Regions from separate parts of the Nesterenkonia xinjiangensis genome, predicted to be linked through region 2. Evidence: riboswitches for the same ligand, from Rfam matches in the RefSeq annotation. Region 2 holds a riboswitch; the other holds the start of a gene.
What was found. A riboswitch is a leader RNA that binds a small molecule or an ion and turns the genes downstream of it on or off. The one in region 2 is predicted to bind S-adenosylmethionine.
Positions count from the first base shown of each region.

Region 1: it holds a riboswitch for S-adenosylmethionine, as region 2 does, so the genes downstream of both, HNR09_RS09205 (flavin reductase family protein) here and HNR09_RS11595 (nitrite/sulfite reductase) in region 2, are expected to answer to the same signal.

Region 1 covers NZ_JACCFY010000001.1:2,018,108-2,021,594, reverse strand. The annotation lists gene HNR09_RS09210 (methionine ABC transporter ATP-binding protein) at 1-869, opposite strand, end outside; SAM riboswitch class I at 877-991, opposite strand; SAM riboswitch class I at 1,193-1,309, shown strand; gene HNR09_RS09205 (flavin reductase family protein) at 1,320-1,925, shown strand; SAM riboswitch class I at 2,037-2,156, shown strand; gene HNR09_RS09200 (ABC transporter ATP-binding protein) at 2,167-3,039, shown strand; gene HNR09_RS09195 (aliphatic sulfonate ABC transporter substrate-binding protein) at 3,186-3,487, shown strand, end outside.
Region 2 covers NZ_JACCFY010000001.1:2,567,370-2,570,856, reverse strand. The annotation lists gene HNR09_RS11595 (nitrite/sulfite reductase) at 1-1,248, opposite strand, end outside; SAM riboswitch class I at 1,252-1,338, opposite strand; gene HNR09_RS11590 (ABC transporter substrate-binding protein) at 1,557-2,471, opposite strand; gene HNR09_RS11585 (ABC transporter permease) at 2,539-3,201, opposite strand; gene HNR09_RS11580 (ABC transporter permease) at 3,198-3,487, opposite strand, start outside.

The DNA of each region.
Region 1 (3,487 bases), 550 kb from region 2:
GGCGGATCAGCGCCAGGTCCCTGGTCGGCGCCTTGATCGGCGCCCGGGTCAGCGCCCTGGTCAGCGGCAGACGGCTCGGAGCCGGCGCGCACGCCGCCGCCCCGACGGTCCACGGAGATGCCGTCGCTGACCAGGTAGCGACCGATGGAGGTCCGCGGGGCGAAGCCCTCACGCCGCAGCTCGGCGGCGTGGAACTGCTCGACCACTCGGCCGGACTCCATGACGGCGACGTGGTCGGCCAGGGCCTTGATGACCTCCATCTCATGGGTCACGATGACCACGGTGATGCCCAGCTCGCGGTTCACATCGGCGAGGTACTGCAGCACGGTGGCCGTGGTGAAGGGGTCCAGGGCCGAGGTGGGCTCGTCGCAGAGCAGCACCTCCGGGCGGGTGGCCAGCGCGCGGGCGATGGCCACGCGCTGCTTCTGCCCGCCGGAGAGCTGTGCGGGGTAGACCTTCGCCTTCTCGGTGATGTCGACGATCTCCAGCGCCTCCGCGGCGCGCTCACGACGCACCCTGCGGTCCCTCTCCCCCGCGAACTTCAGGGAGAGCTCCACGTTCTGCGCAACGGTCAGGTTGTTCACGAGGTTGAAGCCCTGGAAGATCATGCCGATCTGGTGGCGAGCGCGGCGCAGCGCCTCGCCTCCGAGCCCGGTGAGCTCCGTGCCGCCCACGCGCACCTCCCCGGAGGTGGGGCGCTCGAGCAGGTTGATGTTGCGCAGCAGGGTGGACTTGCCGGCCCCGGAGAATCCGATGATGCCCTGGATGCTTCCGCGGGGGATCTCCAGGCTGACGTCGTCGACGGCATGGATGGGGTCCTTGCCCCGTGCGGCGGGGAAGGTCGTGGACACATGGCGCAGTGAGATCATCGGGCATTCTCCATCGTCTCTGGCGTTAGCACCGTTCCCCGGTCCGCGCCGTGATGGCGTGGCTGCTCGGGAGGTTGCTGCGACGTCGTCGAGCCAGATCTCTCAGTCGCTCTGGATGGTGTGGCGAGCACCAGACTACGCGCTGTCGATGAACACTCGTCAAATCTCATCGATAAGTTCATGTCACGAGGCGTAAGAATGTACGGACATCTGCGAGGTCGCCGGATGGGCGACAGCACGGTCACCAGGCCTGATGTCTCCATGTGTCACTCCCCGAACATCCCTTTGATCGTGCTGCGCTGCGCGCGTACCCTGGAGCGACGAAACCATCCCGAGCGGCCGAGAGATCTGGCTCGACGACGCCGCAGCAACCTTCGGACGTGCTCCGCCTCTCTCGGCGGACGCCTCAGAAAAGGTGCTACCGCCAGGGCCGATGGGAGTTGATCAGCCATGAGCACAGCACTGGCCACCGACGAGAGCCGCCCGATCCCCGTGGAGGCCGCCGTGCACCACACCACCGCCGACGCCGTAGCCCGCCGCGTGCCCACCAGCCTGGTCGGCATCGATCCGCTGGAGCTTCGTGAGGCCTTCGGCCATTTCCCCCAGGGGGTGGTCGTGGTGGCCGCCGAGGTGGACGGACGCCCTGAGGGCCTCGTCGCCTCCACGTTCACCGTCGGGGTGTCCTTGGAGCCGCCGCTGGTGACCGTGGCGGTGCAGCACAGCTCGACCACCTGGCCGAAGCTGGCCGGTGCCGGCGCCGAGCTGGGGATCTCCCTCGTCGGCCACGGGCAGTCCGCCCTGTGTCGGAAGATCGCCTCCAAGGACCGGGAGAACCGCTTCGCCGGCCTCCGCGTGACCACCGGCGAGGGCGGTGCGGTCACCCTCGACGGCGCCCCGGTCACCTTCACCACCCGCATCCACGATCAGGTCCGCGCGGGTGATCACGACATCATCGTGCTCGAGCTGCTGGACCTCGCCGTAGAGGACCAGTCGCAGGCACTGGTGTTCCATCAGAGCGAGTTCAAGGCCCTCGGTCCGCTCGACGCCGACGCCTGAACCGCGGGCCGCGCCTCTGCGGCTCCCCTCCTCCGGCGACGTCTCAGTGATGTCTCATACTGTGACATCGCCGTTGCCCAGGCGGCGCGGTTGTGCGTAGGGTTGAAACTGCCACCATCCCGAGCGGCTGAGAGATCTGGCTCGACGACGCCGCAGCAACCTTCGGATGTGCCGATCGGCCGTTTGTGCCCGGCGCATCAGAAAAGGTGCTACCGCCAGGATCGATGGGAGAGATATTCCTATGGGTTCCTCTGCACCCACACTCGCAGCACGCGAGTCTGACCTGCACACCTCGGCACACTCCGGCGGCACCGCCGTGCTGGACCGCCCCGCCGCCGCGCCCACCCACTCGCTGGACGTGCAGCTGCGTGGAGTGGGACGCAGCTTCGACGGCCGCACCGTGCTGCGCGACGTCGACCTGCACATCTCCCCCGGTGAGGTGGTCGCCATCCTGGGCGCCTCCGGCTGCGGGAAGTCCACCCTGCTGCGCGCCGTGGGCGGTCTCGACGCCGGCTTCTCCGGCGAGGTCGTCATCGACGGCGCCGGGGTGCACACCTATGACGAGCGGACCGCCGTCGGCTTCCAGGAGCCGCGCCTGCTGCCGTGGCGCTCGGTGCATCGCAACGTCTCACTGGGTCTGCCCCGCACGGTGTCCAAGGCGGAGGGCCGGGCCCGGGTGGACGAGCTGCTCGAGCTCGTCGGCCTGGCCGACCGTGCCCAGCTGCGCCCCCGGGAGATCTCCGGAGGGATGGCCCAGCGCGCCTCGTTGGCCCGGGCGCTGGCCCGCCGCCCCGGAGTGCTGCTGCTGGACGAGCCCTTCGGCGCCCTGGACGCGCTGACGCGCCTGAAGATGCAGGACCTGCTGCTCGACGTCCACGCCCAGACCGGCACCACGGTGCTGCTGGTGACCCACGACGTCGACGAGGCTCTGCAGCTCGCCGACCGCATCCTGCTGCTGGGCCCGGACCCCTCCGACGCCGCCCGCGAGGGGGCCACCGTCTCGCGGCTGCTCACCGTTCCGGGCAGCCGCCCGCGAGATCGCGCCTCCGCCGAGCTGGCCGCCCTGCGCGGCGAGCTGCTCACCGGCCTCGGCGTCGACGCCCACGCCCACTGACCTCTGCCCCGAGCTCCGGGAGCCTCCGGAGATGACCCACGCTCGGCCGCACCAGTCCGGCCCCAGCCGGGTGGACCCTGCCGGGTCTGCCAGCCGGGATGCGGACGGAGCGGCACCCGACACCGCACGAAAGGCCGCTTCATCACATGCCCAGTCTGACCAGCACCTCCCCCAGCCCTGCCCGCGCCACCATCGGCCGCACCTCCCGCGCTGCGGTCGCCGGCCTCGCCGTCACCCTGATGGCGGCCGGCTGCGTGGAGGGCGAGGGCTCCGGCGACGCCGCTGACGGCGAACTGGCGACCCTCAGCATCGACTTCGCCACCTACAACCCGCTCAGCCTGGTGATGATGGAGCACGGCTGGCTCGAGGAAGAGCTGGCCGATGCCGGCACCGAGGTCGAGTGGATCCAGTCCCACGGCTCCAACGACGCCAACGAGAAGCTGCGCGC
Region 2 (3,487 bases):
GCTCGGCCGGGGGTCCAGCCCCAGGTCAGCCAGCGCGGCGGAGGCGGCCTCGACCTCCTCCTCCGGGATGTCGAGGACCACCAGCTTCTGATGGGGGGTGGTGCGCAGCCGGTGGGAGCCGTGCTTCTCGAGCAGATCGGCCAGCTGGACCAGCAGCGTGCCGGAGACCCGACCCACCGTGGGGGTGATCCCGATGTAGAACTTCCCGTCCTTCTGCCGGTGGACGCCCACGTGGTCTCCCGGGGTGTCCGGGGCGGCGGGCGCCGGGCCGTCGGTGAGACGCCGGCCGAGGTACTCGTCCTCGATGATCCGACGGAACTTCTCAGGACCCCATTCGGCCAGCAGGAACTTCAGCCGGGCCTTGTTCCGCAGCCGACGGAAACCGTAGTCGCGGAAGGTCTGGGTGACGGCGTGCCAGACCTCGGCGGCCTCCTCCTGCCGGACGAAGACCCCCAGCCGCTCGGCCAGCCGGGCATTGGTGGAGAGTCCGCCCCCGACCCACAGGTCGTAGCCGGGGCCGTGGTCGGGGTGCACGACGCCGACCAGCGCGAAGTCGTTGATCTCATGGACGACGTCCTGGGAGGGGTGGCCGGTGATGGCCGACTTGTACTTGCGCGGCAGGTTCGCCAGCTCCGGGTCTCCGATGTAGAGCTGTGCGATCTCCTGGATGACCGGGGTGGGATCGATGATCTCGTCGGCGGCGATGCCGGCCACAGGGGAACCGAGGATCACCCGCGGGGTGTCCCCGCAGGCCTCGGTGGTGCCCAGGCCGACGGATTCGAGACGGCGCCAGATCTCCGGGACGTCCTCCACCCCGACCCAGTGCAGCTGGATGTTCTGCCGGTCGGTGACGTCGGCGGTGTCCCGGGCGAACTCCCGGGAGATCTCCCCGATGACTCGCAGCTGCTCGGTGCTCAGCGCGCCGCCGTCTATGCGCACCCGGAGCATGAAGTACTTGTCATCCACTTCTTCGGGCGGCAGCGAGTTGTGCGCGCCTGCCGGCACTCCCGGGCGACGCTGGGTGTAGAGACCCCACCAGCGGAAGCGGCCGCGCAGGTCGTCCTGGTCGATGGAGTCGAAGCCCTGCTTCGAGTAGATCGTCTCGATGCGCTCGCGGACGTTCAATCCGTTGTCGGCCTGTTTGAACTCTTCGTTGTGGTTCAGCGGCTCGGTGCCATCGATCTTCCACTGTCCGTTCGGGCGCTTCTGCGGCCGGCGAGTGGACACGGCAGACACATCGGTGCTCATGCTCCTCCATCGGTTCTGGCGTGAGCACCCGGCTCTCCCGGGTTGCTGCGGCGTCGTGGAGCCAGATCTCTCGGCCGCTCTGGATGGTCGGTGGTGAGCACCACGCTACTGCACGTCAGGGCACAGGAGAAGATAAGACGTCATATGCCGTCATCTATGTTCATGTGTTCATTCAGGATTGCGCGGTGGTCGCGACGGAGCCGCGGACGCGCTGCCGATCCCGTCGAGTGGGGGATTCGCTACCGCTTTCAGGCGACATCGGCGCCATAGCGGCACTGGATCCCCCACTCGATGAGAGGCGGAGGTGCTCAGGCGTCGTCGAGCCCCTGCTCCTCGAGCCACTGGGTGGCGACGTCCGCGGCCGCGGCCTGGTCATCGACGCTGACGGCGTTGAGTCCGTTGAGCTCCTCCTGGGTCAGCTCCGCGTTGACCTCCTCGATCAGCGCCGCCGCCTCCTCATCCACGGCCTCCGAGACCAGGGGGACGATGTTCTGGGGAAGCACCAGATCCTCCGGGTCCTCCAGCATGACCAGGTCATTGGCCTCGATGGCGGGATCGGCGCTGTAGATGTCGGCCACCTGCACGTCCCCGTCCAGCAGCGCCTGCACGGTCAACGGCCCGCCGGAGTCCTCCACCGGCACCAGGGTGACCTCCACCCCGTAGACCTCCTGGAGGCCGTCCGGCCCGTAGGGACGGGTCTCGAACTCGGAGTTCGCCGCGATCCGCAGCTCCTCCTCGACCCCGGCCAGATCCCCCACGCTGCTGAGCCCGTTCTCCTGGGCGAAATCCTCGGTGACCACGAAGCTGTCCTGATCGGTGGCCTCGGCAGGCGCCAGCGCGGTGATCCCCTCCGGCAGGCCCTCCTCGAGACCGCTCAGGATGCTCTCCAGGTCCGCGGCCTCCGACTCCGGATCCACATACTGCAGCAGGTTCCCGGCGTACTCGGGGAAGACGTCGATGTCCCCGGCCTCCAGCTCCGGCATGTAGACCTCCCGCTGGCCGATGTCGAACTGCCGGTCCACCTCGTGGCCGGCCGCCTCCAGGCGCTGGGCGTACAGCTCCGCGATGATCGTGTTCGAGTAGTACTGCTGGGAGCCGACGACGATCGGGCCCCCTTCTCCCCCGCCGTCGTCGCCACCCCCGCCCTCCGCCAGCGGATCATCCGCTGCACAGGCGGTCAGACCGAGAGCGGCCACGCCGCCCAGGGAGAGGGCGAGACGCATACGAACGGCCCGGGGGCCGGAAGATTCACTGATGGGGCAGGGCACGGGGACCATCCTCTCCTGAGGCTCAGACGATCCCGGGGATCCTCCTGAGCGTCCGCTGGGCGATGACGAACATGGCGTCGACCAGGACCGCCACGGCGATGACCATGAGCGACGCTCCCAGCATCATGGCATAGTCATGGTTGCGCAGGCCCAGGAACAGCGGCCGCCCCAAGCCCCCGGCACCCACGTAGGCGGCCAGCGTGGCTGTGGCGATGACCTGGAGCGTCGCCAGGCGAATGCCGCCGAGGATCATCCTCAGCCCCAGCGGCACCTCGACCGTGGTCAGCACCTGCCAGGGACTCAGCCCCTGTGCGCGGGCCGCGTCGACCACCCGCCGATCCACTGCTTCCACGCCGGAGTATGCCCCTGCGATGATCGAGGGCACCGCGAGCACCACGAAGGCGATCATCGGGGCTGTGAGTCCGATGCCCACCGCCAGTGCGGCCAGCGTGATCAGCCCCAGAGTGGGCAGCGCGCGTGCGGCTCCGGTGGAGAGCACCGCCACGGCACGCCCCCGGCCCGTATGGCCGATGATCAGGCCCGCCGGCAGAGCCACCAGCACCGAGAGTCCGACCGCGATCAGGGTGTACCAGAGGTGTTCGGCCGTGCGCGCCCCGAGCCCGCCGGGACCGGTCCAGGCTTCGGCGCTGAGCACCCAGTGGAGCGCTTCGACGAGCTGGTTCATGCCGCACCTGCCCGGATCCGGGGGCGCTGCCAGGGCATGATCCACCGACCCAGCGCCACCAGCAGCAGGTCCACGACGACGGCGAGCAGCACCGTCATCACGATGCCCGCCACGATCGAGGGCACGATGCCGCGCTGAAACCCGTCGGTGAACAACGATCCGAGGCTGGTCACCCCCAGCACCGCGGACACGCTGACCATGCTGATGGTGCTCACCGACACCACCCGGAGCCCGGCGAGCAGCGCCGGCCCGGCCAGCGGAAGCTCCACGGTGAGGAACCCGCCCC